Regions from separate parts of the Burkholderia glumae LMG 2196 genome, predicted to be linked through region 3. Evidence: predicted binding sites of a transcription regulator. Region 3 holds the regulator's gene; each other region holds the start of a gene.
The links. The regulator FliA, encoded in region 3, starts transcription of late flagellar genes. The targets are predictions, from matches to a motif close to CTAAAGTTTNNNNNNNNNNNGCCGNTA.
Positions count from the first base shown of each region.

Region 1: flgM (flagellar biosynthesis anti-sigma factor FlgM) is a predicted target of FliA. The motif match lies at 7,904-7,930, and genes of this name have one in related genera.
Region 2: KS03_RS21745 (DUF4088 family protein) is a predicted target of FliA. The motif match lies at 5,367-5,393, and genes of this name have one in related genera.

Region 1 is NZ_CP009435.1:860,929-871,408, reverse strand. It holds gene pxpB (5-oxoprolinase subunit PxpB) at 1-450, opposite strand, end outside; gene KS03_RS16435 (winged helix DNA-binding protein) at 610-1,125, shown strand; gene KS03_RS16430 (5-formyltetrahydrofolate cyclo-ligase) at 1,154-1,756, opposite strand; gene KS03_RS16425 (lytic transglycosylase domain-containing protein) at 1,790-3,742, shown strand; gene KS03_RS16420 (NAD-dependent epimerase/dehydratase family protein) at 3,854-4,813, shown strand; gene KS03_RS16415 (glutathione S-transferase family protein) at 4,958-5,590, shown strand; gene KS03_RS16410 (multifunctional CCA addition/repair protein) at 5,611-6,858, shown strand; gene KS03_RS16405 (flagella synthesis protein FlgN) at 7,032-7,472, opposite strand; gene flgM (flagellar biosynthesis anti-sigma factor FlgM) at 7,539-7,874, opposite strand; gene flgA (flagellar basal body P-ring formation chaperone FlgA) at 8,003-9,535, opposite strand; gene flgB (flagellar basal body rod protein FlgB) at 9,751-10,239, shown strand; gene flgC (flagellar basal body rod protein FlgC) at 10,283-10,480, shown strand, end outside.
Region 2 is NZ_CP009435.1:2,019,656-2,030,135, reverse strand. It holds gene KS03_RS21780 (sodium:proton antiporter) at 1-1,445, opposite strand, end outside; gene KS03_RS21775 (LutC/YkgG family protein) at 1,556-2,227, opposite strand; gene pncB (nicotinate phosphoribosyltransferase) at 2,334-3,533, opposite strand; gene fdxA (ferredoxin FdxA) at 3,816-4,139, shown strand; tRNA gene KS03_RS21760 (tRNA-Asn) at 4,246-4,321, shown strand; tRNA gene KS03_RS21755 (tRNA-Asn) at 4,390-4,465, shown strand; gene KS03_RS21750 (CreA family protein) at 4,665-5,141, shown strand; partial or broken gene KS03_RS30320 (AzlD domain-containing protein) at 5,173-5,310, shown strand; gene KS03_RS21745 (DUF4088 family protein) at 5,444-6,226, shown strand; gene KS03_RS32090 (hypothetical protein) at 6,336-6,725, opposite strand; gene KS03_RS31600 (hypothetical protein) at 6,799-7,173, opposite strand; gene KS03_RS21735 (RNA-binding S4 domain-containing protein) at 7,199-7,417, shown strand; gene KS03_RS21730 (MATE family efflux transporter) at 7,581-8,963, shown strand; gene fumC (class II fumarate hydratase) at 9,114-10,480, shown strand, end outside.
Region 3 is NZ_CP009435.1:1,208,497-1,218,976, forward strand. It holds gene KS03_RS18045 (DUF3443 domain-containing protein) at 1-978, shown strand, start outside; gene KS03_RS18050 (VOC family protein) at 1,165-1,695, shown strand; gene flhB (flagellar biosynthesis protein FlhB) at 2,052-3,278, shown strand; gene flhA (flagellar biosynthesis protein FlhA) at 3,275-5,377, shown strand; gene flhF (flagellar biosynthesis GTPase FlhF) at 5,374-7,098, shown strand; gene KS03_RS18070 (nucleotide-binding protein) at 7,091-7,903, shown strand; gene KS03_RS18075 (RNA polymerase sigma factor FliA) at 7,929-8,690, shown strand; S-adenosyl-L-homocysteine riboswitch at 8,818-8,887, shown strand; gene ahcY (adenosylhomocysteinase) at 8,988-10,406, shown strand.

The DNA.
Region 1 (10,480 bases), 350 kb from region 3:
GCGCGGCGTGTGCAGCGCGGCGTCGAGGCCGCCGAGATAGGCGAAGCCGGGCTGGAAGCCGAGGAAGAACACCACGTAGTTGCCGGCCGCGTGGCGCTGCGCGAGCGCCTCGGCCGTGAGGCCGGTGTGCTTGGCGACCGCCGCCAGATCGGGGCCGCCCGCGCCGCCGTACACCACCGGAATCTCGACCTCGCGGGCCGGCGCGGCGCCGGCGTCGGCGTCCTGCCAGGCCGCCTCCAGGAGCGGCATAAGCCGTTCGGCCGAGCTGTCGAACGGATCGAACACGACGGTGAGGTTGTTCATGCCGGGCACCACGTCGATCACGTGCGGCCAGCCGCGCGCGGCCTCGGCCACGGCCCAGATCCGGCGCTGGCATTCGAGCGTGGCGGGCGGTGGCGCCTCGCAGACGACGGCGGTGTCGCCGAGCGGATAGAGACGGGGAGCGGTCATGGGCGGCTCGCGGGCGGCAGCGGTTTTCGGGGATGATACATCATCGGTAAATTATCGATAAATCGCCGACAAGCATATCCCCGCAAGTCGGTGGGTTTGCGGTTCTGGCGTACACTGCGGCTCATTTCTTTCCGAACCGCTTCTCCCGACGTACCCGACATGCCGCCGCGTCCCGCCACCAAGATCGTCTCGTCCGAACATCTCGTCTCCGAGACGAGCGCCGAATTGTCCGAACTCGAATACGGGCTGATCACGGCGAGCAACGCGTTCAACCGCTGGATGGTGCGCTGCATGGCGGCCGCCGGCGCGAAGGACATGACCGCCATCGAGGTCTCGCTGCTGCACTATGTCGGGCATCGCGACCGCAAGAAGAAGCTGGCCGACATCTGCTTCGTGCTCAATATCGAGGATACGCACGTTGCCACCTACGCGCTCAGGAAGCTGGCAGCGCGCGGCTACGTGGCGGGCGAGAAGTCGGGCAAGGAGGTGCTGTTCTCGGTCACGCCCGAGGGGCGCGTGCTGTGCGAGAAGTACCGCGAGGTGCGCGAGCACTGCCTGATCGAGACGCTCAGGGACAGCGGGCTCACCAACGCGCAGATCGGCGAGGCCGCGCAGCTGCTGCGCCACGCCTCGGGGCTGTACGACACGGCCGCGCGCGCGGCCGCCTCGCTGTAGGCGCGCGGCCGGCCGCGCCGGGGCCGCCTCAGGCCGTCGAGCCCGAGCGGTAGGCGTGGCGCTCGGTGACGATCCAGTCGAGCGGCCGGTCGTGCGATTCGCGCGGCAGCGCGTCGAGCGCGAGCGCCTCGTAGGCGATGCCGATCGTGACGGGCAGCGCGTCGTTCGGCCAGGCGGCCAGCGTGCGGTCGTAATAGCCGCCGCCGTAGCCGAGCCGGAAGCCCTGCCGGTCGAAGCCGACGCACGGTATCAGCAGCAGGTCCGGCACCACCGGCTCGCCGTGCGCGGGCTCGGCAATCCGGTGATGGCCGGTGCGCATCGGCGCCTGCGGCGTCCAGGTATGAAACGACAGCGGCGTGTAGGGCTGCGCGATGACGGGCAGCGCGGCGCGCCGGCGCGCGTCGTCGGCGAGCCATTCGGCGATGGCGGCGCGCGCGTCGAACTCGCCCGGCAGCGGCCAGTAGAAGCCCACCGTGAGGAGCGGATGCTTGCCGAGCAGGTCCAGCACGCGGCGCGCGAGCGCGGCGTTCGCGGCCGCCTCGCCGCTGGCCGCCCGGCGCAGCGGCGCGAGCGTTTCGCGCAGCGCCTGCTTGGCGATGGCGGCGGGGGGGCGTGCTATGCTTTCGCTCACTTCGTGCTCCGGTTCCGTTCCCTGTTCAAATCGATGTCAACCAGCCTCGTCCGAGTATATCGCGCGGCCGCCATGACGCTGTCGGCGCTCGCGCTGGCCGTGGGCGCCGCCGCCTGCGCCGCGCAACCCGTCGACCCGGTCTCGTCGAACGACGACCAGATCTTCGTCCAGCTTCGCGAGGCCGCGCGCGCCAACAACGCCGCGCGTGCCGCGCAGCTGGCCGCGATGATTCCCGGCTACCCGGCGCCGTCCTATCTCGAATACTTCCAGATCAAGCCGCAGCTGTTCGACAGCTCGGGGCGCGCGCGCATCGATGCGCCCGACGCGCCGGTGCTGTCGTTCCTGCAGCGCTACGACGGCCAGGCGATCGCCGACCGGATGCGCAACGACTACCTGCTGGTGCTGGGCGCGCGCCACGACTGGCGCGGCTTCGACGACCAGTACAAGCGCTTCGTGCTCGACGACGACACCCAGGTCAAGTGCTACGCGCTGGAGTCGCGCGCCGCGCGCGGCGAGAAGGTGGCCGACATCGCGCGCGACCTGCTGGTCGATCCGAAATACTACGGCGACGGCTGCGTGGATCTGATCTCGGCGCTCGCCGTGAACCAGCAGTTCTCGTCCGACGACGTCTGGAGGCAGGTGCGGCTCGCGTTCGAGCAGAACTACACCACCACCGCCGGCAAGATCGCCGACGTGCTCGGCCCGCGCCCGGTGGCGTTCGAGCAGGCCGCGAGCGCGCCGCCGCTGTTCCTCGCGCGCGGCGTGGGCGCCGACGCCACCTCGCGCCAGCTCGCGCTGATCGCGATCACGCGCATGGCGCGCAACGATCCGGACCAGGCCGCGGCGATGCTCGCCACGCTCGGTACGCTGTCGAAGCCCGAGCAGGCGATCGCCTGGGGCGAGATCGGCATGCAGGCGGCGATCAAGCGCCTGCCGCTGGCGGTGCAGTATTACAAGCAGTCGGGCGGCGCGCCGCTGTCGACGCCGGGCTACGAATGGCGCGTGCGCGCGGCGCTGCTCGCGGGCGACTGGCCGATGGTGCGCTGGGCGATCGAGCAGATGCCGGCCGACCTGCGCGCGCAGCCGGCCTGGCTCTACTGGCATGGCCGCGCGCTGAAGCAGGCCGGCGACGCCGGCGGCGCGAGCCGCGATTTCGAGCAGGTGGCGGGCCGCTTCGACTTCTACGGCCAGCTCGCGGCCGAGGAGCTCGGCCAGAAGACCGTGATCCCGCCGCGCACCACCGTGACCGACGCCGAGGTGGAGGCGATGAGCCAGGTGCCGGGCTTCGCGCTGGCACGGCGCTTCTATGCGCTGAACCTGCGGCTCGAGGGCAACCGCGAGTGGAACTGGCCGCTGCGCGGCATGACCGACCGCCAGCTGCTGGCCGCGGCCGAATACGCGAAGCGCATCGACCTGCTCGACCGCACCGTCAACACCGCCGACCGCACCACCGCGCTGCACGACTTCACGCTGCGCTACCCCGCGCCGTACCGGCCGATCGTGGAGCGCTACGCGCAGACCAACGGCCTCGACATCGAATGGGCCTACGGCCTGATCCGCCAGGAGTCGCGCTTCATCACCAACGCGCGTTCCTCGGTCGGCGCGGGCGGCCTGATGCAACTGATGCCGGCCACCGCGCAGCTGGTCGCCAAGAAGCTCGGCATGGGCGGCATCTCGCGCGAGCAGATGCACGACATCGACACCAACATCCAGCTCGGCACCTGGTATCTGTCCGACATCTACCAGAAGTTCGACGACTCGGCCGTGCTCGCCACGGCCGGCTACAACGCCGGCCCGGGCCGGCCGCGCCAGTGGCGGCAGGCGCTGACGAAGCCGGTGGAGGGCGCGATCTTCGCCGAGACGATCCCGTTCAACGAGACGCGCGACTACGTGGAGAACGTGCTGTCGAACACCACTTATTACGCGGCGCTGTTCGAAGGCAAGCCCGAATCGCTGAAGGCGCGCCTCGGCTTCATCGCGCCCTGAACCACGCGCACCGGCGGCCCGCGCCGGGCCGCCCGGTGCCGCGCCCGATGCCCTTGCGCTGCGCGCGGCCCGGCCGGCGGCGCGTTTTCGACACCTGACGGGAGTTTCGCCATGGATCGTCCGACCATCGCGCTCGTCGGCGCCACCGGCTTCATCGGCGCGCGCCTCGTCGCGGCCCTGGTGCGCGCCGGCTATCCGGTGCGCGTCGCCGCGCGGCGCCGCGAGCGCGCCCGCCATCTCGCCACCATGCCGGTGGAGGTGGTCGAACTCGAGGGCCTCGACGCCGGCTCGCTCACGCGCGTGGTGGCCGGCGCCGGCGTCGCGATCAATCTGGTCGGCACGCTGCACGGCGGCCACGGCACGCCCTACGGCGAGGGCTTCCGGCAATTGCACGTGGCGCTGCCGGGCGCGCTGGCCGCAGCCTGCGCCGGCGCGGGCGTGGCGCAGCTGGTGCAGGTCAGCGCGCTCGGCGCCGATTCGCAGGGGCCGAGCATGTACCAGCGCTCGAAGGGCGACGGCGAGGCCGCGCTGCACGCGGCGGCGGCCGCCTCGGGCGGGGCGCTCGCCGTCACCGTGCTGCGGCCGTCGGTGGTGTTCGGCCCCGGCGACGCATTCCTGACCACCTTCGCCCGGCTGCAGCGGCTGCTGCCGGTGCTGCCGCTCGCGATGCCCGACGCGCAGTTCCAGCCGGTATACGTCGGCGACGTCGCGCAGGCGCTGCTGGCCGTGGCCGGCAACCGCGCGGCCTACGGGCGGACCTACGAGCTGGGCGGCCCGCGCGTCTACACGCTCGAGCAGCTGGTGCGCTACTGCGGCGCGCTGGTGGGCCGCCAGGCGCGCATCATCCGGCTGCCCGACGCGCTCGCGCGGCTGCAGGCATGCGTGTTCGAGCATCTGCCCGGCGAGCCCGTGATCACGCGCGACAATCTCGACTCGATGCGCGTGCCGAACGTGCTGAGCGGCCCGCTCGCGCCCGAACTCGGGGTGCGGCCCGCGAGCCTCGAAAGCGTCGCGCCCGGCTATCTCGCCGCCGGCGGCACGCGCTACGACGCCTGGCGCTCGCGGCGCTGACGACAGCCGCCGCGACGGCCTAGCCGCGCTGCTTGCCGGGCGGGCCGAGTCGGCTCGCCCCGCGGTGCGGGCACCCGCGCCGGGCGCACCCGTCGCGCGGCCGGCGCGGCGCGCTTCCCTTCGACTGGACGACAAGACGTGACGATGCGATTGATCATTGGTGACAAGAGCTATTCCTCGTGGTCGATGCGGCCCTGGGTGCTGATGCGGCACTTCGGGATACCGTTCGAGGAGACCCTGATCGAGCTGCGCGCGCCCGACACCGAGGCGCGCATCCTGGCACTCTCGCCGTCGGGCCGCGTGCCCTGCCTGATCGACGAGGCCGGCCATGCCGTCTGGGATTCGCTGGCGATCGCCGAGACGCTCGCCGAGCGGTTTCCCGCGCAGCCGATGTGGCCGGTCGAGCCGGTGGCGCGCGCGCGGGCGCGCAGCGTCTCGGCCGAGATGCATGCCGGGTTCGCCGCGGTGCGCGCCGAGATGCCGTTCAGCCTGCGCGCGCCGCAGCCCGGCCGCGAGCTGTCGCCGGCCGCGCTGGCCCAGGTCGCGCGCATCGAGGCGATCTGGCGCGACTGCCTCGCGCGCTCGGGCGGCCCGTTCCTGTTCGGCGCGTTCACGATTGCCGATGCGATGTACGCGCCGGTGGTGATGCGCTTCGTCTGCTACGCGCCGGTGCTCTGCGAGGTCTCGGCCGCCTATGTCGAGCGCATGCTCGCGCTGCCGGCGGTCGCGGCCTGGAACGAGGGCGCGCGCCGCGAGACGCGCATGGTCGAATACTGAGAAGGCCGGGAGGCAAGCGCATGAACATCTATGTGGTAGGCGGTGCGATCCGCGATGCCCTGCTCGGCCTGCCGGTGCAGGACCGCGACTACGTGGTGGTGGGCGCCACGCCGGAGCAGCTGGCCGCGCGCGGCTTCCGCCCGGTGGGCAAGGATTTCCCGGTGTTCCTGCACCCGCAGACGCACGAGGAGTACGCGCTCGCGCGCACCGAGCGCAAGACGGCGGCCGGCTATCACGGCTTCCAGTTCCATTACGCGCCGGACGTGACGCTCGACGAGGATCTGGCGCGCCGCGACCTGACGATCAACGCGATGGCGCGCGAGATCGATCCGGACGGCCGGATCACGGGCGAGCTGATCGACCCGTTCGGCGGGCGCGCCGATCTGGCCGCGAAGCGGTTCCGCCACGTCGGGCCGGCGTTCGTCGAGGACCCGGTGCGGATTCTGCGCGTCGCGCGCTTCGCGGCCCGTTTCGCCGATTTCACGGTGGCGCCCGAGACGCTCGCGCTGATGCGCGAGATGGTGGCGGCGGGCGAGGTGGACGCGCTGGTGCCGGAGCGGGTCTGGCAGGAGGTGTCGCGCGGGCTGATGGAGGCGAAGCCGTCGCGCATGTTCGCGGTGCTGCGCGAGTGCGGTGCGCTGGCGCGCATCCTGCCCGAGGTGGACGCGCTGTTCGGCGTGCCGCAGCGCGCCGACTACCACCCCGAGGTGGATACCGGGGTGCACGTGATGATGGTGATCGATCACGCGGCCAAGCATGCCTATTCGCTGCCGGTGCGGTTCGCCGCGCTGACCCACGATCTCGGCAAGGCCACCACGCCGGCCGAGGTGCTGCCGCGCCACATCGGCCACGAGGGCCGCAGCGTCGATCTGCTCAGGCCGCTCTGCGAGCGGCTGCGCGTGCCGAACGAGTGTCGCGACCTGGCGCTGCTGGTGGCGCGCGAGCACGGCAACCTGCACCAGGTGATGTCGATGAGTGCCGCCGCGCTGGTGCGCCTGCTCGAACGCGCCGACGCGCTGCGCAAGCCGGGGCGCTTCGCCGAGATGCTGCAGGCCTGCGAGGCGGACGCGCGAGGCCGGCTCGGGCTCGAGACGCAGCCGTATCCGCAGGCCGAGCGGCTGCGGCGCGCGCTGGTCGCCGCGCGCGCGGTCGATGCCGGGCAGATCGCGGCCGGCCATCGCGGCAATCCGGACGCGATCCGCGATGCCGTGCAGCGAGCACGCACCGACGCGGTGGCGGCGGCGCTCGCGACCGGCGAGCACGGCTGAGGCTGGGAGGGTAGGACGGCGGGACGAGACGGTGGCCGGTCGGGCGCCGTGACGAGTCGGTCGGACGGCGCCTGCCGAAGCGGCGGCGCCGGGGCGGTCGATACGAGACAGCGGCACAAGCCGCGGCGATCTACGGGAAAACCCGGGTGCGGGCGGCGCCTGCCGCCCGCCGCTCAGCGCACCGGGTTGGAGACGCGCCCGTCGGGGCCGTAGAGACCGGCGCGCGCGGGCTGCGCGCGCAGCACCTGGAGGGTGCGCTCGTTGTAGTCCATGCGGATGCGGATCAGCATGCCGTTGTTCATGTTGGCGTGGCGCGCGCGCTCGGTGGCGTCGCGCAGCAGCTTCCAGCGGCTCGCGATGCCGGGGTCGCGCTCGGCGGCCGCGTCGATGCCGGCCTTGCCGGCCGCGTAGCCGAGCGCCGCGAGCTGCGCGTCGCGCTGCTTTTCCAGCGACGCGAGCCGTTCGACCAGCTCCGTCTTGCGCGCGATGATGTCCGGCAGCGTGTCGGCCGGCGACGCCGCCGTCAGTGCCTTTTGCTCGTAGACGAGCAGCGAAGCGAAGGCCTCGACCGTCGCATGCTCGTCGTTGATCGTCGCCAGCAGGGCTTCTTTCATTGCATCTCGCTCAAAACGACGGCGCACGGACCATCCGCGCGCCCGGGGGCGTCATCCGCGTCGTGCTCAGCCGAGGCTCGCCGGTGTCCGCAGCAGCTCGCTGGCCGTCTGCAGGATGCCGTCCGCGATCTTGCCGGTGTCGATCGTCAGCGATCCATTCTTGATCGCGTCGCGGATCGACTGCACTTTCGCGGTGTCGATGTCGGCCGATCCCGAAGCCGCGAGCAAACGCAGATTCGTGGACAGGGAGGACAGATTCACGTTCGCATCGCCGCCGGCCGGCGCGCTTTCGGCCGGCGCGGCAGCCGCCGGGGCGGTGCTGCTGCTGGCCTGGGTACGCGGCGAAGCGGCGTCGGGGGACGCCGGGCGGACGTTCGTGGCGGGGGTGGTATCGATTTTCACGATGGGCTTCCTGAACGATTTGAGCAAGATAACGGCAGATCAGAGCCGAACTTTAGCGCCTGCTCATCCATAAAGGCTTGCATAAACAAATCTTTGCAAGCTTTCCGGCCGCTTTCAGGCCGCGCCCATCATAACGGAACTTCCACCGTGTTCCCATCCTTCACCACCGCCGTCACGATCTGGCCGGCCGCCAGCCGGACCCGCACCTGCTGTCCCGGCCCCGCGTTGTTCATCACGCTGCCCTCCGACGAAATCGAGAATCCCTGGCCGGCCGCCACCACCCGCACGGTCTGGCCGATGGTGACCGACGAGGCGCTGCGCAGCATGTCCTGGCGCAGCGGCAGCCCGGCCGCGACGCGCACCAGCGAGGTGCCGCCCACCGCCTGCGCCGGATCGGTGATCACGGCGAGCGGCAGCATGGTCAGGTCGCCCTCGTGCGCGACGAGGTCGGCGGCCGTCAGCACGTCGCCCGGCGCGAGCGCGTGCGCGGCGACGTAATAGTTGCCTTGGACCTCGATCTTCGACTGCAGGTAGAGCGTCCACGGCCGCGCGCCGGCGCAGCGCACGCCCACCGTGGTGCGGCCCCAGAGCCGTGCGCCGGTGGGCAGGAACGGTTCGAGCGTGGCGCAAGCCGCGAGCCCGCGCGGGAACGCGGCGGTCACCGTGACGATCGCCTTGCCGGGCAGGCCGGCCGTCTGCTGGCGCAGGAACGCGAGCGCCGCGGCGCGGATCGCTTCCGGGTCCTGCTGGCCGGCCGGCTGGCCGAGCGCGGCGGCCGGGGCCGCGCCGGCGTTGCGGGCCGCGCCGTTCTCGGCCGGCGCGGCAGCCGGAGCGGGCGCCAGGGTGGGCGCCACCACCGCGGCGACGGCGCTCGGCGAGGGCGCGCTCTGGCGCGCCGAGACGCGCATCACGGCCGGCGCCGCGTAGCGCATCGCGCCGCCCGCCGCATCCTGGCCGGCCGGCGCACGTTCCGTCGCGCCCGGTGAATAGACGGCGCGCACGGTGCCGAGCGCCGCGGGCGCCGTAGCGGCCGAGCCGCGCGAGCCGGCCGACGGATGGCGCGGCGCCGCGGCGGCCGGCGCCGGCTGGGCCGCGGCCGCGCGGCGCGCCGCGGCGATGCCGGCCGCATAACCGGCGGCGTAGCCGGCCGCCTCGTTGCCCTGGTTTTCGGTGCGCGGGGCCGCGCGATTCACGGCCGGCCGCGTCGTCGCGCTGCCGGGCATGGGGTAGAGCGGCGGCTCGGGCCGGTTGGCGGGCGTCTCGCCCATCGCGGCGGCACGCAGCGCGCTGTCGCCGCCCGCGCCCGGCACGATGCCGATGGTGCCGGCGGGCGCGGGCGGCGTGCCGCCGCTGCGGGCGCCGGCGCCGTAGGCGTTGCGCAAGTCGGCCGCGCTGTACGAAGCGAGGCTCGACGCGGGCGGGTGCGCGGCCGGGGTGCTCACGCCGTGCGCGTTGGCGTTGGCCAGCGCCGTCTCGGCCGATTCGCCGCGGCCCGGGATCACGATCATGCCGTCGCCGCCGGCCGCCTGCGCGGCGGCCAGATTCGGCAGCAGGCCGGCCAGGCCCAGCGCCAGCAGGGCCAGGCGGCAACGCCGGGAGCGCTCGCGCGCGCCGAAGCCGCGTGCCGCGCCTGCCGCTGCGTTCGCGTTCGTCTGCGCCATCGCCGCCTCCTAGAGAATTCCGTTGGTACGGGATCGCATTCTAGGCAGCCGGGTGAGGCGGCAAACGATGAATAGAGGGGGGCTTTGCCGGTTATTCGCCCGATTGCCGCTTGCCTCTCGCGCCTACGATGGCTGTCATCGAAAAGCGTCTTTTTTGGCCGCCGCACGGCGCGCGGGGAAGAGACGCCGCACCGCTCCCGATGGAGGAACGCACGATGATGGACAAACTCGACGCCGAATTCGCGTTCGGCCGCCAGGCGCTCGACGTTCGCGCATACCGGCAGGAACTGATCTCTTCGAACATCGCGAACGCCGACACGCCGGGCTATCAGGCCCGCGACGTCGACTTCGCCTCGGCGCTCGGCCGCTCGCTCAAGCACCAGGCCGGCCAGGCCGCCGCCGACAACGCCACGCAGCTGCCGCTGGCGCGGCCGGCCGGCGTGACGAGCGGCATGACGCTGGCGGCCACCGAGCCGGGCCACATGAGCGGCAACACGCGCCTGTCGGCCACGGGCGGCCCGAGCGACGACTTCGGCCGTGCCGCGTACCGGATCCCGAACCAGCCCTCGCTGGACGGCAACACGGTCGATCTGGACGCCGAGCGCGTGCAGTTCGCCGACAACACGGTGCACTACGAAGCCGGCATGACGGTGGTGACCGGCCAGATCAAGGCGATGCTCGCCGCGATCACCTCGGGTTCGTAACCCGGCACGCCGCCATTCTTTCAGCCGCAAACGAGGAATTTCCATGCCTTCGCTGATGAACATCTTCGACGTCGCCGGTTCGGCGATGTCCGCCGAATCGCAGCGCCTGAACGTGACCGCGTCGAACCTGGCGAACGCGGACAGCGTGACCGGCCCGGACGGCAAGCCTTACCGAGCCAAGCAGGTGGTGTTCGAGACCCAGCCGCTCGGCGGCGCGCGCACGCGCTCCGGGCAGGGGGTG
Region 2 (10,480 bases), 810 kb from region 3:
ATGCCGAACGACCAGCCGAGATAGCCGAAAAAGCTCGGCATGCGGATGCCGCGCGCCTCGGCGATGGCCTTGACCATGAAGTTCGGCGCGTTGCCGATGTAGCTGTTGGCGCCCATGAACACGGCGCCGGCCGAAATCGCCGCGAGCGCTGCGGCGCCCGTCGTCATCAGGCTCGCCGCGTCGCCGCCGGCGAGGTTGAAGAATACGAGGTAGGTCGGCGCGTTGTCGAGGAACGACGACAGCAGCCCGGTGGCCCAGAACAGCATCGGCACGACCGGCTCGCCGCCCGCGTCCGTGACGAGCCGGACGATCGGCGCGAACGCGCCGCCGGCGCCCGCGCGCAGGATCATGATGACGGGCGCGATCGTCACGAAGATGCCGGCGAACAGCTTCGCGACCTCCTCGATCGGGGCCCAGTCGAACGCGTTGCCCTCGCGCGCCGAGCGCGGCGTGAGGGCGAGCGACAGCAGCGCGACCGCCACCAGCGCGAGGTCCCGCACCAGGTTCTGCAGCGCCACGTGGGTGCCGGCCACCTCGAACTCGATACCGGGCTTCCAGATCCCGCTCATCAGCACCAGCGCGACGATCGCTGCGAGCAGCACGAAGTTGATCCGGCCTTCGAGCCACAGGCGGGTGCCGGCCGCCGGCTGGGCGCCCGGCCGGTTGGGCCCGAACGCGACGGCCCGCGCCTCGCCGGCCTCGTGGTCGAGCGGGTCCGCGTCGTGATCGAGCGCGCGCCCGAGCACGCCGTCGCGGCGAAAGCGCCACGCGTCGAGCACGTAGAACACGGTCAGCAGCACGGCGCAGACGAACAGCGTGGGCAGCGCGAGGTGGATCGTGGTCCAGAAGAAATCGACACCGTTCAGGAAGCCGAGGAACAGCGGCGGGTCGCCGAGCGGCGAGAGCGCGCCGCCCGCGTTGGCGACGAGAAAAATGAAGAACACCACGACATGCACGACACGCGGGCGGGCGGCGTTCGCGCGCAGCAGCGGGCGGATCAGCAGCATCGCCGCACCGGTGGTGCCCATCACGCTCGCCAGCACGGCACCGAGCGCAAGCAGCGCGGTATTGCGCGCGGGCGAGGCGCGCAGCGCGCCATGCAGGCAGATACCGCCCGCCACCGTGTAGAGCGCCGTCAGCAGCACGATGAACGGCAGGTATTCCTCGAGCAGCGCGTGAACCAGCGTGGCGCCCGCGGCCGCCGCGCCGAACGCGACCGCGAACGGCACGAGCAAGGCGCCGGCCCAGCCGGCCGCGATCTTGCCGAAATGCCGATGCCAGAACGCCGGCGCGACGAGCGGGCACAGCGCGATCGACAGCAGCATGCCGGCGAACGGGATGCCCCACAGCGCGGACAGCGTGGCGCCGTCGAGCGCGGCGGCCGAGGCGGTGGCGGGCGCGCCGCCGAGCAGGAGCGCGCCGAGCACGGCGAGCACGGCCGGCAGGCCGGGCGCGCGCCGCCGCCGGCCGCGACCTGGGGCGGCGAGCGTGGAGCCGGCGGAGAACGTGGCGGGAACGGACAAACGGAAAGCGGCCTGGCGCCGCGTGACGGCCGTCATGCGCCGCGCACGAGGATCGCGTGAACGCGATACGGGCCGTGCGCGCCGAGGACGATGGTCTGCTCGATATCGCCGGTGCGCGAGGGCCCCGACACCAGGTTGACCGCGCGCGGCAGTTCGCCCCGTTCCGCGCGGATCAGCGCGAACGCGTCCTCGTGGCCGGCCACGATCCGCGAGACCGGCACGACCACGATGTGCGTCTCGGGCAGCAGCGCGGCCGACGCGTAGCTATCCGGGCCGGACAGCAAGACGAGCGAACCGGTCTCGGCGGTCGCGCAGAAGCAGCCGGTGATGCCGACCAGATCGCCGTCGGCGGGCTTGCGCGGCACGACTTCCAGTCCGGCCGCCTGCCAGTCGAGGCCGTCGAGCGTGCGCCAGGCGATCGCCCGCGGCGGCAGCGCGTGCTCGCGCAGATAGCGCGCGGCCTCGGCCGGCACGGCGTCGAGCGTCTCGACGAACGCGACGGTGGTGGACATGCGCGCGGCTTCCTCGGCGAAACGCGCCGCCAGCGCGCCCGGCTCGGCCGGCATCGGCGGCCGCGGGCCGGCCGGATGGCGCGCGAGATAGTCGGCGGCCTGCTCACGTTCCTGGGCTTCGGGCTCGGTGGCGCGTCCCTGCGCGGCGCGGATGCGCGCGAGTATGTTGCGGCGGGCAGCCGACGTATCCATGAGCGGTCCTCGTGGGCGTGACGATAACGAACGATCGGGCTCGATTATAACGGCGCCCCCGCACGCGGCCGGCCGAGCGGCCCGGCGCGCCGCTCGTGGCGGCCGCTTATTTTCCTGCCTCGTCCTCGACCGGCTGCGCGATGCCGAACACCTGGCGCAGGTAGGCGAGATAGGCCTTGTCGTCGCACATGCTCTTGCCCGGCGAGTCGGACAGCTTGGCGACCGGCTGGCCGTTGCAGCGGACCATCTTGATGACGATCTGCAGCGGCCGGTAGCCGAGATCGTTGGTCAGGTTCGTGCCCACTCCGAACGCGAGCTTGCAGCGGTCGCGGAAGCGTTCGTAGAGCTGCAGCACCTTCGGGATGTCGAGCGCGTCGGAGAACACCAGCACCTTGGTGCGCGGGTCGCAGCGGTTGGCCTCGTAATGGCGGATCATCCGCTCGCCCCACTCGAACGGGTCGCCCGAATCGTGGCGCGCGCCGTCGAACAGCTTGCAGAAGTACATGTCGAAGTCGCGCAGGAACGCGTCCATGCCGTAGACGTCCGACAGCGCGATGCCGAGATCGCCGCGATATTCCTTGGCCCACATCTCGAGGCCGTAGATCTGCGAATCGCGCAGCCGCGGGCCGAGCGCCTGACAGGCCTGCAGATACTCGTGCGCCATGGTGCCGAGCGGCGTGATGCCGTGCCGCATCGCGTAATAGACATTGCTGGTGCCCGCGAACTGCTCGCCCAGCCCGTCGCGCAGCGTCAGCGCGACCTCCTCGTGCCAGACCTTCGAGAAGCGGCGGCGCGTGCCGTAGTCGGCGATCTTGCAGTCGGCGAACTCGGGCCGCGCGCCGAGCAGCTTCATCTTCTCGCGCAGCCGCCCGCGCCCCTCGCCGTAGTCGGGCTCGCTCTGCGTGTTGCGGAAATAGACCTCGTTGACGATCGCCAGCACCGGGATCTCGAACAGGATCGTGTGCAGCCAGGGACCGCGGATCGCGATGTCGATCTCGCCGTTGCCCTTCGGCGAGGGCGAGATTTCGATGTATTTCTCGCTCAGGTGGAACAGCGCGAGGAAATCGACGAAATCGCTCTTGATGAACCGCATCTGCCGCAGATAGTCGAGTTCGGCGTCGTTGAAGCGCAGCTGGCAGAGCCCGCGCACCTCGTCGCGGATCTCGTCGATGTAGGGAACGAGATCGACGTCCGGGGTGCGGCAACGAAAGCGGTATTCGACGTTGGCGGCGGGAAAGTGATGCAGGACGACCTGCATCATCGTGAACTTGTACAGATCGGTGTCGAGCAGCGAGGTAATGATCATGATTCGAGACTGCCAAAAACGGGATCAGCGGGAGTAGCGGAATCCGGAGCGAGCCGAGCCCGCAGGCAGCGCGCGCGCTGCCCGATCTGCCTGCCGCATGTTACCCGAATGCGAGAGGAGACACTTCGTCGCAGCGGCCTCGGTGCGACATAAACTAATCACGAAACGATATAAGACCGCTGCGGAGCGGCTGGATGCCGCTTTTCCGCATCAGTTACAATGGCATATTCGGCGCAAGGCCCGCCTCCCCACACACATATTCGCCAAGCAGGAGCGTTTTGAATGACTCACGTTGTGACCGAAGGCTGCATCAAGTGCAAATACACCGATTGCGTCGATGTATGCCCGGTGGATTGCTTCCGTGAAGGTCCCAATTTCCTCGCGATCGACCCGGACGAATGCATCGACTGCGCCGTGTGCGTGGCCGAATGCCCGACCAATGCGATCTATGCCGAGGAAGACGTTCCTGGCGATCAGCAGCAGTTCACGCCGCTGAACGCCGAGCTGGCGAAGCTGTGGCCGTCGATCACGAAGACCAAGCCCGCCCCCGGCGACGCCGACGAGTGGAAGGACGTGCAGGACAAGCTCCATCTGCTCGAGCGCTGAGCGTGCCCGAGGCGTGTCGCGCTGCGCAACTGTGCCCTGGAAATTTAACGAGAGCGCTTGACACCTCCTGCAGCGCCTCATACAATCTCGTTTCTCTGCTGTTTGTTCCCCGATAGCTCAGTCGGTAGAGCGCCGGACTGTTAATCCGTAGGTCCCTGGTTCGAGCCCAGGTCGGGGAGCCAAAAGTGCAGAGCCGGCGCGGCCTTGCCACGCGGCTTCTGCATCGAGAACAAACGCAGTACCGATTTATTCCCCGATAGCTCAGTCGGTAGAGCGCCGGACTGTTAATCCGTAGGTCCCTGGTTCGAGCCCAGGTCGGGGAGCCAGACAGCGAAAGGCCCGTCATACGACGGGCCTTTTTGCATTGGGCGGTCGACGGCAGCCTTGATGCTCGGCGCGTCGATTCGATCGCCACGGTCATCGCGAATGCCGCCCGATTCCGCGCAGCGGTACGCGAGGCAGCCCGCGCTCGCCGGCCGTGCTAGAGTCGAACTCCCAGCCGCTTTGCGCCCGCGCCAGCCAACCATGACCCGCCATTTCGCCGCCGCCCTCGCGGCCTGCGCCGCCTCGCTGCTTCCGCTCGCGGCCCATGCCGAGGAAATCGCCAGCGTCAACACGAATTTCCGCCTGACCGGCTCGGACCGCGTCGTGGTCGAGGCGTATGACGATCCGCTCGTGCAGGGCGTGACCTGCTACGTCTCGCGCGCGCGCAAGGGCGGCATCAAGGGCAGCCTCGGCATCGCCGAGGACCCGACCGAGGCATCGATCGCGTGCCGTCAGGTGGGTCCGATTCATTTCACGCAGCCGCTCAAGCAGCAGACCGACGTGTTCAACGAGCGGCTGTCGTTCGTGTTCAAGACGCTGCACGTGGTGCGCGTGGTCGACCGCAAGCGCAACACGCTCGTCTATCTGACCTATAGCGACCGGATCGTGAGCGGCAGCGCGAAGAACAGCGTGACCGCGGTGCCCGTGCCGGACGGCACGCCGATCCCGCTCAAGTAAGCTAAGCCGCGCCGCCGCGATCCCCTCGCCCGTGCCCGTTACCGCGCTGACCGCGATCACCGTGCCGATGACCGTGGCGCCACACGGCGGCGGCCTCGAGCTGGGATGGCGCAGCCCGCAGCTGGTCGGCGCGCTCGCCGCCGTAATGGTGTCGGCCGCCACGCGCCGCGCGCGGACCGGACCGGGCTCCGCCCGCGGCTTGCTCGCGAATTTCGGCGCGCCGCCCTCAAGTTTCTTCGCCGGGCGCCGATATAAGAGGAAAACCACCCTGGCGCCGGCCGCCAACGCGCTTCGAGAGATTCATGGGACAGATCACCCTGTCGATCAAGGACGACACCATCACGTCGCTGCGCAAGGACTTCGAGGCCTTCGTGCGCGTGTCGCAGAAGCTCGATCCGCAGTTCGCGACGCCGTCGTTCGAAGACTTCCTGCGCGCCAAGCTGCTCGACAACATGGTGCCGCTGACCGAGAACGCCGTGCAGCGCATGCTGCAGGGCGGCCAGTACGCGTGGGCGAAACGCACACTCGACAAGGAATTCCCCGACGTGCTCGCGATCATGATGCGGCAGGCGGAGAGCTTCGGCTTCGGCTTCGCGTCGCGCAGCGAATGGACCCCTGACGAGCTCGTGAAGGCGTGCCAGGACTGGGCCACCGCGCTCGTCACGGAAGCGCAGGGCGATCCGGCCCAGATCGAGCCGCTCGCCGCGCAGATCAAATCCGCGGTCCACGACATCCAGACGCTCGAGGAACGGATGCAGACGCCCGCCTGGCGGCTCGCCGAATCGCTGCGCCAGCGCGTCTACGAGGCGAAGCTCGCCTGCGAGATGAGCGTCGGCAGCCTGGCGCGCGAGAAGCTCGGCGAGTTGCGCGGGCTGCTGCGGCTCGGCATCTCGCACGGCTCGTTCCAGAAGCAGGAAGCCCAGCAGATCATGGAATACCTGCGCCTGCTGAAGCCGGAAATCTTTGTCGAGGAACCCTACGACATCTTCTCGCGGCTCGCCGGGTGGCTGCGCGGGATCTTCCTGGTGGCTGCGCCGATGCAGCCCAAGGCGCCGGTTCAGCAAAAGCAGCAGCGCAGGCCGTAATCCCGCCCGCGGCCGCGCCGGCCCGCTCGACGCGGCATCCGGCCCGGGCGCGCAGCCGCGGCTCACGCGCGTCGGGACTGCCACGCGCAGGCCGCGGCGCCGGTGTCGCTTACTGCGACTGCGAGCCGTTGCCGCCGCCCGACGGCGCCATCGGCGACATGCCGTTGGTATTGCCGTTCACGGCATCGCCCGCTTTCGACTTCGCGCCGTGCATCGAGCTATGGGAGCGCATCTTCGCATGCGGCGCCGTCGAATGCTTGGCGCCCGTGCCGCCGGCGCCCGGACCGGTGCCCGGCGCGGTCGGTGCGGCGTCGGTACCGCCGCCGGCGCTCATGCCGGCGCCGCCCGACGGACCGCCGCCGCCACCACCGGCACCAGCGCCAGCGCCCGTGCCTGCGCCACCTGCGCCGCCACCAGCCTGGGCCATGGCGGCGGTCGCGCCGAACGCCATGGTGGTCACGACAAGCGCGCTCATCAGCTTCATACGAATTCCGGACATGACATTTCTCCTCGGGTGAATGGGACACGGCTCGACCGCGAACCGCGCCACGCCGCCGCAACGGGCGGCAGGTTCATGAAATGCCGGCGGCCGGCCGGGCCGGGTCGCCGTCATGGCCGCCATCGCTGCCCGGCCGGCGCACGCCCGCCGCCGGCGGCTCGCGGCCGGCGCACCAGCGCCTGCCACCACCCATGCGGTCGGGTTTACGCCGTCTCGGAGTCGCGTCGTCGATGCCGGCCTCAAGGCTTGCGCAGCGTTCGTTCCCGATCCGGCAGCGCGCGTCCGGTAAGTCCCCGGGCGCGGCGCGCGCCGCGCCCGATGCGCCGCCCGTGCCCGTCGCGGCGGGCTTTGCGCAGAACTGGCCGGCGCCGGCGGTGCCGGCCTCACGCGGCGCTCGCCGCGGTGATCGCGCTGGCTTATGATGCGAAGCCTTGTCTTTTTTACTCATGCGCGCACGCCGTGCATGCCATTCGATGCCCAATCTGGATTTCACGCTGACCGGCGAATTCGTCGAACTGCACAACCTGCTCAAGATCACCGGCGTGGCCGACAGCGGCGGCTCCGCCAAGGTCCTGGTCGCCTCGGGCGCGGTGCGCGTCGACGGCGCCGTCGAGCTGCGCAAGACCTGCAAGATCCGCGCGGGCCAAGTGGTGCTGTTCGAGGACACGCGCATCGCCGTCCACGGCGCTTAAGGGTCAGGTTCGGCTTCGCCGCACCCCGCCGAGGTGCGTGCGGCGCTGCCCGCCGGCACGTCGGGCCCCTGCGCGGCGCGATTCGACAGCGGGAAGCGAAACCCGTAAGCTTGCCGTCCCAGTACAACAACGCCGCGCGGGCTCGCACTCGCGCGCACCGCTCATGCCGCGTCACGATTTCTCGCGCGCCGCTCTCGCGCCGCCCTCCTTTTCCCGCCACGCAGCCGACACCGCCCGTCTGGCCGCGCCGCTTGCGATCGCACAGCTCTCGCAGATGGCGATGAGCGTCACCGACACGGTACTGCTCGGCTCGCTCGGTCCCGATGCGCTCGCCGCCGGCGGCCTCGGCGCCACGCTGTTCTTCGTCGCCGTCACGGTGTTGCAGGGCGTGCTGAGCTCGGTCAGCGTCAGTGTCGCCCACGCGCGCGGTGCCCGCGACGACAGCCAGATTCCCCACATCTACTGGACCGGCGTGGTGCTCGCGCTGCTGCTGTCGGTGCCGGCGATCGCGGTGCTGCTCTACACCGAGCCGCTGCTGCTGATGTTCCACGAGCCGCCGATGCTGGCCCACCACATCGGCGAATACACGCGCGTGCTGAGTCTGGCCGCGCCCGGCAGCCTGATCGGCGTCGGCCTGATGCGCTCGTTCCTGCCGGCGATCGGCGCGGCGCGACGCCTGCTGTGGGTGTCGATCGCGAGCGTCGGCGTCAACGCGGTGCTGAACTACGGGCTGATCCACGGTGCGTTCGGGTTGCCGCGGCTTGGCTTCCTCGGCTCGGCGGCGGCCACCACCCTCACCATCTGGCTCACCGCGATCTCGCTCATGCTGCTGCTGCATGGCCGGCCGGCCTACCGCCAGTTCGTCGCGGCCTCGCGCCCGAAGCTGCCGCTGATGGGCGAGCTGGTCGGCATCGGCTGGCCGGTGGCGATCACCTACGGGGTCGAGTCGACCCTGTTCCTCGCCACCGGCCTCACGATCGGCGTGCTCGGCGAGACCTCGCTCGCCGCGCACCAAATCGCCCTCAACATCGCCTCGGTCACCTTCATGGTGCCGCTCGCGATCGGCCAGGCCGCCAACGTGCGCGTGAGCTACTGGGTCGGCGCCGGCGCGCCGCTCGCCGCTCGCCACGCGGGCTTCGTCGCGATCGGGCTCGGCGCCGCGTTCATGTTGCTGTCCGGGCTCGTGATGATCGTCGCGCCGCACGCGATCGTCGGGCTCTATCTGCGTCTCGACGACCCGGCCAACGCGCGCACCATCGCGCTGGCGGCCTCGCTGCTCGGCATCGCCGCGCTGTTCCAGATCGTCGACGGCGTGCAGACAGTGGGCTCGGGCTGCCTGCGCGGCCTCAAGGACACGCGCGTGCCGATGCTGGCCGCCACGATCGGCTACTGGGGCATCGGCTTCCCGGTGGGCTACTGGTTCGCGTTCCATGTCGGGCTGGGCGCGCGCGGGCTCTGGTGGGGCCTCGCGGCCGGCCTCGCCAGCGTCGCGGTGCTGATGACGTGGCGCTTCCACCGCAAGACCTCAATGCTGGCCGGCCGCTGACCGCCTGCGCCGCGAGCCGACGTGAAATCGGCCGCGGCGCTATGCTGGTCGCCTCCGGACGCCGTCGCCAGAACGGTGCCCGTCCCCACTTGCGCTTTCATGCCGTGCGCCGCGCGGCATGGTCCCTTTCTCAGTGACGGAGTCATCAAGATGAGCGAAGCAGTACGGATGGAACGCGACACGTTCGGCGAAATCGCGGTGCCGGACGCCCGCCTGTGGGGTGCCCAGACGCAGCGTTCGCTGCAGAACTTCCGGATCTCAACGGAAAAGCAGTCGCCCGAGCTGATCCATGCGCTCGCGCTGATCAAGCGCGCGGCGGCCAGCGTCAACCGTGAGCTCGGCGTGCTGCCGGAGGACAAGGCGAACGCGATCGTGGCGGCAGCCGACGAAATCATCGCCGGCAGGCACCCGGACGAGTTCCCGCTCGCGGTCTGGCAGACCGGCTCGGGCACGCAAACCAACATGAACCTCAACGAGGTGATCGCGAACCGCGCGAGCGAGCTGCTGGGCGGGGTGCGCGGCGAGTCGCGCAAGGTCCACCCGAACGACGACGTGAACCGCGGCCAGTCGTCGAACGACGTGTTCCCGACGGCGATGCACATCGCCGCCGCGCTCGCGATCCACGCCCGGCTGCTGCCGGCGTTGAAGCGCCTGCGCGCGACGCTCGACGAGAAGTCGAAGGCGTTCGCCGCGATCGTCAAGATCGGCCGCACGCACCTGCAGGACGCCACGCCGCTCACGCTCGGCCAGGAGTTCTCGGGCTACGTGGCGCAGCTCGACCAGGGCATCCGCCACGTCGAATCGACGCTGCCGCATCTGTACGAACTCGCGCAGGGCGGCACCGCGGTCGGCACCGGCCTCAACGCACATCCGCAGTTCGCGGCGGCGGTGGCCGACGAAATCGGCCGGCTCACCCAGTTGCCGTTCGTCACGGCACCAAACAAGTTCGAGGTCATGGCCGCGGCCGACGCGCTGGTGTTCGCGCACGGCGCGCTGAAGACGGTCGCCGCGAGCCTGATGAAGATCGCCAACGACGTGCGCTGGCTCGCCAGCGGCCCGCGCTGCGGTCTCGGCGAGCTGTCGATCCCGGAAAACGAGCCGGGCAGCTCGATCATGCCGGGCAAGGTGAACCCGACCCAGTCCGAGGCGGTGACGATGCTGTGCTGCCAGGTGTTCGGCAACGACGTGGCGGTGAATTTCGGCGGCGCGAGCGGCAACTTCGAGTTGAACGTGTTCCGTCCGATGATCGCGCACAACGTGCTGCAGTCGGTGCGGCTGCTGGCCGACGGCGCGCTCAGCTTCAACGACCACTGCGCGGTCGGCATCGAGCCGAACCGTTCACGCATCGACACGCTGCTCAATGAATCGCTGATGCTGGTGACGGCGCTCAATCCGCACATCGGCTACGACAAGGCCGCCCAGATCGCGAAGAAGGCGCACAAGGACGGCACCACGCTGAAGGCCGCCGCGCTCGCGCTCGGCTACGTGAGCGAGGCGCAATTCGACGAGTGGGTCAA
Region 3 (10,480 bases):
CAGACCATCGACAACGTGCTGCTCGACACCGCCTCCTACGGGCTGCGCCTCGTCAGCAGCGCCGCCTCCGGCGTGCTCGGCAACCTGCCGGCGCAGAGCGCCTCGAACGGCGGCGCGCTCGCCGAATGCGGGCAGTTCGTGTCGAGCTTCACCTGGGGCTCGGTGCGCCAGGCCGACGTGACCATCGGCGGGCTCACCGCGAGCGCGCTGCCGGTGCAGATCATCGGCGACCTCGGCACCTCGAACGTGCCGAGCAGCTGCTCGAACGGCAGCACCTCGGCGAACACGGTCGCGGCGCTCGGCGCGAACGGCATCCTGGGGGTTGGCCCGGCACCGTTCGATTGCGGCGTCGCGTGCGTGTCGTCGACCACCTTCAGCAACTACTACTCATGCCCCTCGAGCGGCGCCTGCACGGCCACCACGGTGGCGCTGAACGCGCAGGTCGCGAACCCGGTGGCGCGTCTGCCGAGCAACAACAACGGCGTGTCGGTGCAGCTCAACGCACCGAGCGGCGGCATCGCCACCGGCGTGCTCACGCTCGGCGTGCCGGCCGCGCTGCCGAGCGGCGTCACGCGGCTCACCACCACCACCGCGGGCGACCTGACGGGCACGTTCCAGGGCCGCGCGATTTCGGCGGCGTTCTTCGACACCGGCTCGAACGCGTATTTCTTCGACAGCAGCGGCGGCGCCTCGCTGCCGACCTGCAGCCGCAACACCTCGTTCTACTGCCCGAGCGCGAACGTGGACCTGACGGCGACGGTGACCGACGGCACCAACAACCTGAGCGTCGCGTTCACGATCGCCAATGCGCAGACGCTGTTCAACACCGGCGCATACGCGATCGCGAACCTGGGCGGGCCGTTCGGCCAGAATTCGACGCTCGATTTCGGGCTGCCGCATTTCTACGGCCGCACCATCTACTTCGGCATCGACCAGCGCAGCATCGGCGGCACGCAGACGCCGTTCGTCGCGCTCTGAGGCGACGCGGCCCGCGGGCCGCCGCCTGACGAGGGCATGATCGCCCGGCCCGTTGGGCCGGGTGGTCATGCCCTTTTTCATGGCGGGCAGGCCCGGCGCGCGGCGCCTATCATCGGGGTTCGGCCGCGTCGGCGGCACGGCGCCTTGCGCCGTCCGGTCCGGCGCGCGCACACCCGGAGGCACGCGATGCATCAGACGACTGCGACGGCCCTGCCGTCGATCCAGCGAATCACGCCGTTCCTGTGGTTCGATCATGAAGCCGAGGCCGCGGCGAATTTCTATGTGTCGGTGTTCGACGATTCGCGCATCACGCGGATCGCGCGCTACGGCAGGGAAGGCGCCCGCGCGGCCGGCCAGGCGGAGGGCACGGTGATGACGGTGGCGTTCGAGCTGGCCGGGCAGGCCTTCTCGGCGATCAACGGCGGGCCGGTGTTCCGGATCACGCCGGCCGTGTCGTTCGTGGTCAACTGCCGCTCGCAGGACGAGATCGACCGCTACTGGACGAGCCTCGGCGATGGTTGCGACGAGAGCGCCCAGCAATGCGGCTGGCTCAAGGACCGCTTCGGCGTGTCGTGGCAGGTCGTGCCGGTGCAGCTGCCCGTGCTGCTCGGCGAGGCCGACGCGGCGCAGGCGGCCCGCGTGATGGGTGCCTTGATGACGATGAAGAAGCTCGACCTGGCGGCGCTCGAACGCGCTGCGGCTGGACACCAGACATAGGACGGCCAGCGGAGCCGGGCAGGCGCGGCGTCGTCGGCGCGCCGCCGCGGCCGCCGCCGTCGGCACCCGGTTTCATTGGGAGCGGCCGGCCATCTCGTGCCGGCGTCGCGGCCAGGCCCGGCTCCCGGGCTCCCGGGCTCCCATCTGGCGCGCGGTGCCCGGCGCCGCACGGGGCGATCCTGCCGCCACCCGGCTACCCGGCCGACCGCGTCGCGTCGTTTTCACCGCGGCGGCGCACCCCGATCGTCTGAAATACCCCCGTTTCCCCGCTTTCCTCGACCGATCGCCGCTGGCCCTCTCCATCAATAATCGCTGTACTGGAAACGGCATCCCGCCGTCTCCGACCGGAGGCTGCAGTGGCAGAGGACAGCGATCTCGAAAAAACCGAAGATGCCACTCCCCGGCGCCGTGAAAAGGCGCGCGAGGAGGGGCAGGTCGCGCGCTCGCGCGAATTCGCTTCGTTCGCGCTGCTCGCCGCTGGTTTCTATGGAGCCTGGCTGCTGTCCGGTCCGATCGGCGAACATCTGCGTACCATGCTGCGCGGCTCGCTCACGTTCGACCGCGCGAGCGCCTTCGACACCCACCAGATGCTGACGGGCGCCGGCCGCGCGGGCATGGAGGGGCTGTCCGCGATCGCGCCGGTGCTGGCGCTGACCGGCCTGGCCGCGCTCGCGGCGCCGATCGCGCTGGGCGGCTGGCTGCTCTCGACCAAGGCGATCGGCTTCAAGTTCGACCGGCTCGACCCGATCTCGGGCCTGGGCCGGATCTTCTCGCCGCAGGGCGTGATCCAGCTCGGCATGGCGCTGGCCAAGACGGTGATCGTCGGCGGCATCGGCGGCATCGCGATCTGGCGCAGCCACGACGAGATGCTCGGCCTGCTCAACCTGCCGCTGCACGAGGCGCTGGCCGGCACCCTGCACCTGGTGGCGGTGTGCTGCGGCATGACGGTGGCGGGCATGCTGGTGGTGGCCGGCATGGACGTGCCGTACCAGATCTGGCAGTACAACAAGAAGCTGCGCATGACCAAGGAAGAAGTCAAGCGCGAGCACCGCGAGAGCGAGGGCGATCCGCACGTGAAGGGCCGGATTCGCCAGCAGCAGCGCGCGATGGCGCGCCGCCGGATGATGGCCAACGTGCCGAAGGCCGACGTGGTGGTCACCAACCCGACCCACTTCGCGGTCGCGCTGCGCTATACCGACGGCGAGATGCGTGCCCCGAAGGTGATCGCCAAGGGCGTGAACCTGGTGGCCCTGCGCATCCGCGAACTGGCCGAGGAGCACCGCGTGCCGATTCTCGAGGCGCCGCCGCTCGCGCGCGCCCTGTATCACAACGTGGACCTCGAGCGCGAGATCCCGGGCTCGCTCTATTCGGCCGTCGCCGAAGTGCTGGCATGGGTCTACCAGCTCAAGCGCTTTCGCAGCGAGGGCGGGGCGTTCCCGGCCGAGCCGGTCGACCTGGACGTGCCGCCCGAGCTCGACAAGGGCGCCGAGATCGACGACGAGGACGAATTGCAGGAAGCCGCCGAGGTACTCGGCACACCCGCGGCGGGCCGCGGCGCACGTAACGAAGGAGATGTCGCATGAGCACGCCGTCCGGGCTGTCGACCAAGCTCGCGGGGCGCTTCGACGCCGCCAATCTGCGCGCGCTGGCCGGGCCGATCCTGATCTGCATGATCCTCGGCATGATGATCCTGCCGCTGCCGCCGATGCTGCTGGATCTGCTGTTCACGTTCAACATCGCGCTGTCGGTGATGGTGCTGCTGGTCAGCATGTACACCATGAAGCCGCTCGATTTCGCGGCGTTCCCGAGCGTGCTGCTGTTCTCCACGCTGCTGCGGTTGTCGCTGAACGTGGCCTCCACGCGCGTGGTGCTGCTCGAGGGCCACACCGGCCCCGACGCGGCCGGCCAGGTGATCGAGGCGTTCGGCCACTTCCTGGTGGGCGGCAATTTCGCGGTCGGCATCGTCGTGTTCGTGATCCTGATGATCATCAACTTCACGGTGATCACCAAGGGCGCGGGGCGGATCGCCGAAGTGTCGGCGCGCTTCACGCTCGACGCGATGCCCGGCAAGCAGATGGCGATCGACGCCGACCTCAACGCCGGCCTCATCAACGAGGAGCAGGCGCGCAAGCGGCGCGTGTCGGTGGCACAGGAAGCCGAGTTCTACGGCTCGATGGACGGCGCCTCGAAGTTCGTGCGCGGCGATGCGATCGCGGGCCTCGTCATCATGGCGATCAACGTGATCGGCGGGCTGATCGTGGGCATCGTGCAGCACGACATGAGCTTCGCCGCGGCCGGCAAGAACTACACGCTGCTGACCATCGGCGACGGCCTGGTCGCGCAGATCCCGTCGCTGGTGATCTCGACCGCGGCCGGCGTGATCGTCTCGCGGGTGGCCACCGACGAGGACATCGGCACGCAGATCACGGGCCAGCTGTTCGCCAACCCGCGCGTGCTGACCATCACCGGCACCATCATCGTGCTGATGGGCCTGATCCCGAACATGCCCCACTTCGCGTTCCTGCTGCTCGGCGGCGGCGCGATCTGGATGGCGCGCACCATGCGCCGCCGCGAGGCCGCCCGTCAAGCGATGGGCGCGGTCAGCGAGATCGCCCCGCCCGCGGCGCTGCCGGCCGACAGCCACGAAGCGACCTGGGAAGACGTCACGCTGATCGATCCGCTCGGGCTCGAGGTCGGCTACCGGCTGATCCCGCTCGTCGAGGCCGGCGGCGACGGCGAGCTGCTCAAGCGGATCAAGAGCATCCGCAAGAAGTTCGCGCAGGAAATCGGCTTCCTGCCGCCGGTGATCCATATCCGCGACAACCTCGAGCTGCGCCCCAACGGCTACCGGATCGCGCTCAAGGGCGTGGAAGTCGGCACCGGCGAGGCCTATCCGGGCCAGTGGCTCGCGATCAACCCGGGCCAGGTCACGGCCGCGCTGCCCGGCGCGCAGACGCGCGACCCGGCGTTCGGGCTGCCGGCCGTCTGGATCGACGTGTCGCAGCGCGAGCAGGCGCAGGTGTACGGCTACACGGTGGTGGACGCCAGCACCGTGGTGGCGACCCACCTGAACCACCTGGTGGTGCAGCACGCCGCCGAGCTGCTCGGCCGCCAGGAAGTGCAGGCGCTGCTGGAGCGCACCGGCCGCGATGCGCCGTCGCTGATCGAGGATCTGGTGCCGAAGACGGTGTCGCTGACCACGCTGCAGCGGGTGCTGCAGAACCTGCTCGAGGAAGGCGTGCCGATCCGCGACATGCGCACCATCATCGAGGCGGTCTCCGAGCAGGCCGGCCGCATCACCGATCCCTACGACCTGACCGCGGCCGTGCGGCTCGCGCTCGGCCGCGCGATCACCCAGCAGTGGTATCCGGGCTCGGGTGAGATGCAGGTGATGGGACTCGATTCGAATCTCGAGCGCGTGCTGTCGCAGGCGCTCGCCACCGGCGCGAACCCGGGCCTCGAGCCCGGACTCGCGCAGACGCTGCTGATGGGCACGCAAGAAGCGATGCTGCGGCAGCAGAACATGGGGCTGCCGCCCGTGCTGCTGGTGCAGCACGCGCTGCGCGCGATGCTCGCGCGCTTCCTGCGCCGCAGCCTGCCGCAATTGAAGGTGCTGTCTTACGCCGAAGTGCCGGAGACACGCACGATCAAAGTCACGAACGTCATCGGGGGTAACGCTTGAACATCCGCAAATTCACCGGCCCAACGAGCCGCGACGCGCTGCGTCTGGTGCGTGAGGCGCTCGGCGGCGATGCCGTCGTGCTGTCGAACCGCACGCTTGACGACGGCTCGGTCGAAATCGTCGCCCTCGCGGACGCCGAACTCGCCGCGCTGTCGCCGAAGTCGCCCATCGCCGCCGCCGGCAGCATGCGCGCCTTGCCGCCCGCGAGCCGTCCGGCTAGCGCCGTGACGGGCATGCCGCGCGCCGCCGCGCCGAACAATCCGTATGCCTCGGGCGGCCTGCCCGACGTGTTCTCGTCGGTGTTCGGCGCGAGCGCCGAGCCGGCGGGTGCATTCGACGCCGACGACGAGCTGCTCGACGACGGCGAAGCGCCGGCCGCCACCGTGGCCGCCGCGCCGGTGCAGGACGAGCCGGCCGCGTCCTCGGCCCCCGCGCCGTGGCTCGTCGAGCACGCGCGCCGCCTGACGCGCCAGCACGAGGCGCTGGTCTCGCCGGCGCCGCGCGCCGAGGCGTCGCCGGGCGCCGCGAGCCCGATCGCGCCGGCCGCGCGCAACGACGGCGAGCCGCCCGAGTGGGCGCGCGACATCGTGCGCAACGTGGCCGCGCGCCAGTCCGCCGAGGCGAGCGCCGCGCGCGCCACCGCCGCGGCCGCCGCCGCGCCGAAGCAGGCGGAACGCGCCGGCGCGTCGGCCGCCACGCTGGCCGACGAGGTCAACGCGCGCATCGAGCGCATCGTCAACGAAACGGTGATGCACGAGCTGAGCGCGATGCGCGGCATGATGGAGGAGCAGTTCGCCGGCCTGATGTGGAACGACCGCCAGCGCCGCACGCCGCTGCACGGCGCGCTGACCAAGCGGCTGTTCGCGGCCGGCTTCTCGGCCCAGCTGGTGCGCACGGTGGTCGACAACCTGCCGGCCGGGGTCTCGGCGGGCAGCTTCGAAGGCGCCTGCGACTGGGCCGAATCGGTGCTGGCCGGCAACCTGCCGGTGCTCGACAGCGAGGACGCGCTGATGGAGCGCGGCGGCGTGTTCGCGCTGATGGGGCCGACCGGCGTGGGCAAGACCACCACCACGGCGAAGCTGGCCGCGCGCTGCGTGATGCGCTTCGGCGCCAGCAAGGTCGCGCTGCTGACCACCGACAGCTACCGGATCGGCGGCCACGAGCAGCTGCGCATCTTCGGCCGGATCCTCGGCGTGCCGGTGCATGCCGTGAAGGACGGCGGCGACCTGCAGCTGGCGCTCTCCGAGCTGCGCAACAAGCACATCGTGCTGATCGACACGATCGGCATGAGCCAGCGCGATCGCACCGTCTCCGACCAGATCGCGATGCTGCAGGGCGCCGACGCGCGCGTGCAGCGCCTGCTGCTGCTCGCGGCCACCAGCCACGGCGACACGCTCAACGAGGTGGTGCAGGCCTATCGCGGCTCCGACCAGCCCGATCTGGCCGGCTGCATCCTGACCAAGCTCGACGAGGCCACCAACCTCGGCGGCGTGCTCGACACCGTGATCCGCTACCAGCTGCCGGTGCATTACGTGTCGACCGGCCAGAAGGTGCCGGAGAACTTATACGTGGCAACGCGCAAGTTCCTGCTCAAGAGCGCGTTCTGTGTACCGCGAGACGGCTCGCCGTTCGTGCCGCTCGAAGACGATCTGCCCGGCATGCTGTCCGCCCTGGCTGGCGGCCGTCCGGGTTCCGGACATCACGAGGTCTACTTTGGATAAACGAATCACCGATCAGGCTGAAGGACTGCGGCGGCTGCTGGCCGGCCGCGCGAACCGGATCGTCGCGGTGACGGGCGGCCCCGTCGGGGTCGGCTGCACCTCGGCCGTCGTCAACCTGGCCGCCGCGCTCGCCGCGCTCGGCAAGGAAGTGCTCGTCGTCGACGAGCGCAACGACGCCAATTCGGCCGCCGCGACGCTCGGCAGCGCCCGGTTGCGCAGCGGCAACGCGGTGCGTCACGAAGCCGGCTTTTCCCTGTGCGTCGCCGCCGACCTCGCGCGCGACGGCTACGACGATGAACGCCTTGCCGCCTATCTGGAAGGCGCGGCCGACATCGTGCTCGTCGACGCTCAGCGCGACGCGAACGGCGCGCTCTCTGCTCTTGCGCGTGCCGCTCACGACGTGCTGATCGTGACGCGCGTGGCCGGCTCCGCGATCACCGAGGCCTATGCCTGCATGAAGCGGCTCCATTACGCGCACGCGCTCGCGCAGTTCCGCGTGCTGGTCAACCACGTGCAGAGCGAGTCCGACGCGCGCGCCGCCTACGAGAATCTGGCGGGCGTGGCAGGCCGCTATCTGACGGTCGCGCTGGCCGAGGGCGGCTACGTGAGCGCCGATCCGCTGGTGCCGCGCGCACGCGAACTCGTGCACACCGTGGTCGATGCGTTTCCGTCGTCAGCCGCCGCGCGCGACTACCGGCAGATCGCCTCAGACCTGCTGTACTGGCCGATGCGTCCGACGAATCCCGCCGGACGGGCCTTCGCCGGACATCCGGCCGTCGAACGGGGCGCGGCGCACGCCGTTTGACCCAAGGGCACTCAGGAGGGAGCCGATGTACAACGCTCAAGGAAAGCTGTCCACGTCCGCGATGGGCGAGGGCGGGATGGGGCAGGCCGAGGTGCTCGCGAAATATGCGCCGCTGGTGCGCCGGCTCGGCCTGCAGCTGGTCGCGAAAATGCCTGCGAGCGTCGATCTCGACGACCTGATCCAGGCCGGCATGATCGGCCTGCTCGATGCGGCGAGCCGCTACAAGGAGGATCAGGGCGCGCAGTTCGAGACCTATGCGACGCAGCGCATCCGCGGCGCGATGCTCGACGAGCTGCGCAGCAACGATTGGCTGCCGCGCAGCCTGCGCAAGACCTCGCGCGAGGTCGAGCAGGCCATTCATCAGGTCGAGCAGCGGCTCGGGCGCTCGGCCAACGAGAGCGAGGTCGCCACCCACCTGGAGATGCCGCTCGACGATTACCAGGCGATGCTGCAGGACCTGCACGGCAGCCAGCTGATCTACTACGAGGATTTCGACCGTTCGGCCGACGACGAGCCGTTCCTCGACCGCTACCGCGTCGACCACTCCGACCCGCTGTCCGCGCTGCTCGACGAGCATCTGCGCGCGGCGCTGGTGGAGGCGATCGACCGCCTGCCCGAGCGCGAGAAGCTGCTGATGTCGCTCTACTACGAGCGCGGCCTGAACCTGCGCGAGATCGGCGCCGTGCTCGAGGTCAGCGAGTCGCGCGTGTGCCAGCTCCACAGCCAGGCCGTGGCGCGCCTGCGCGCGCGGCTGCGCGAGCAGGCCTGGGTGGGAGCCGAACACTGAGAGGACGCGCGTAGAGGACGCGCGTGCCGGTGCGCCTCGGAAATTCGGCTCCGATCCGTAATCGGCCCACCAGCCTTCTGCGAAGCGCGCGGGAATTCTTCTCGACACTTTGCTACAATCCTTGCTCGTTTCCGAGGAGCGTTGCGACGGGCACCGGCCCGCCAGGCTCGGAAATCTTCACCAGGCGGTGGCCCGCCCGGCGCGCAGCGCGGATCGCACGATTCGCCGCGCCGGCTGGGCTTGCCGCTTTCTGAACGGCGCTCACGTCACCAATCTTTGATTAGAAAGGAGGGCGTGATGAACGCCGTTATCGACCCGAAAGCTTCCCAGGACTACGTCGTCGCCGATCTCTCGCTGGCCGCTTGGGGCCGCAAGGAACTGACCATCGCCGAGACCGAGATGCCCGGCCTGATGCAGATCCGCGACGAGTACCAGGCCGCGCAGCCGCTCAAGGGAGCGCGCATCGCCGGCTCGCTGCACATGACGATCCAGACCGGCGTGCTGATCGAGACGCTCAAGGCGCTCGGCGCCGACGTGCGCTGGGCCTCGTGCAACATCTTCTCGACGCAGGATCACGCGGCCGCCGCGATCGTCGAGGCCGGCACGCCGGTGTTCGCGTTCAAGGGCGAGTCGCTCGACCAGTACTGGGAGTACTCGCACCGCATCTTCGAATGGCCGAACGGCGAGTTCGCCAACATGATCCTCGACGACGGCGGCGACGCGACGCTGCTGCTGATCCTCGGCGCCAAGGCCGAGAAGGATCGCTCGGTGATCGCCAAGCCGACCAACGAGGAGGAAGTCGCGCTGTACAAGTCGATCGCCGCGCACCTCGACGTGGACGGCCAGTGGTATTCGAAGCGTCTCGCCCACATCAAGGGCGTGACGGAAGAGACCACCACCGGCGTGCATCGCCTGTACCAGATGGAAAAGGACGGCCGCCTGCCGTTCCCGGCCTTCAACGTCAACGACTCGGTCACCAAGTCGAAGTTCGACAACCTGTACGGCTGCCGCGAGTCGCTCGTCGACGGCATCAAGCGCGCCACCGACGTGATGATCGCGGGCAAGATCGCGGTGGTGGCCGGCTACGGCGACGTGGGCAAAGGCTGCGCGCAGTCGCTGCGCGGCCTCGGCGCCACGGTGTGGGTCACCGAAATCGATCCGATCTGCGCGCTGCAGGCGGCGATGGAAGGCTACCGCGTGGTGACCATGGAATACGCGGCCGACAAGGCCGACATCTTCGTGACGGCCACCGGCAACTTCCACGTGATCGGCCATGACCACATGAAGGCGATGCGCCACAACGCGATCGTCTGCAACATCGGCCACTTCGACTCGGAAATCGACGTCGCGTCGACGCGCCAGTACCAGTGGGAAAACATCAAGCCGCAGGTCGACCACATCATTTTCCCGGACGGCAAGCGCGTGATCCTGCTGGCCGAAGGCCGCCTCGTGAACCTCGGCTGCGCGACCGGCCATCCGTCGTTCGTGATGTCGAACTCGTTCGCCAACCAGACGCTCGCGCAGATCGAACTGTTCGTGCGCGGCGAGCAGTACGAGAACAAGGTGTACGTGCTGCCGAAGCACCTGGACGAGAAGGTCGCCCGCCTGCACCTGGCGCGCATCGGCGCGAACCTGACGGTGCTCTCGCCCGAGCAGGCGTCGTACATCGGCGTGTCGCAGGACGGTCCGTTCAAGCCGAACCACTACCGTTACTGATCCCGTATCCGGCGCCTCGCGCCGGATACGGACGTGTCGCGCGCCGCGCCCTGCCGGCACGGCGCGCGACACGC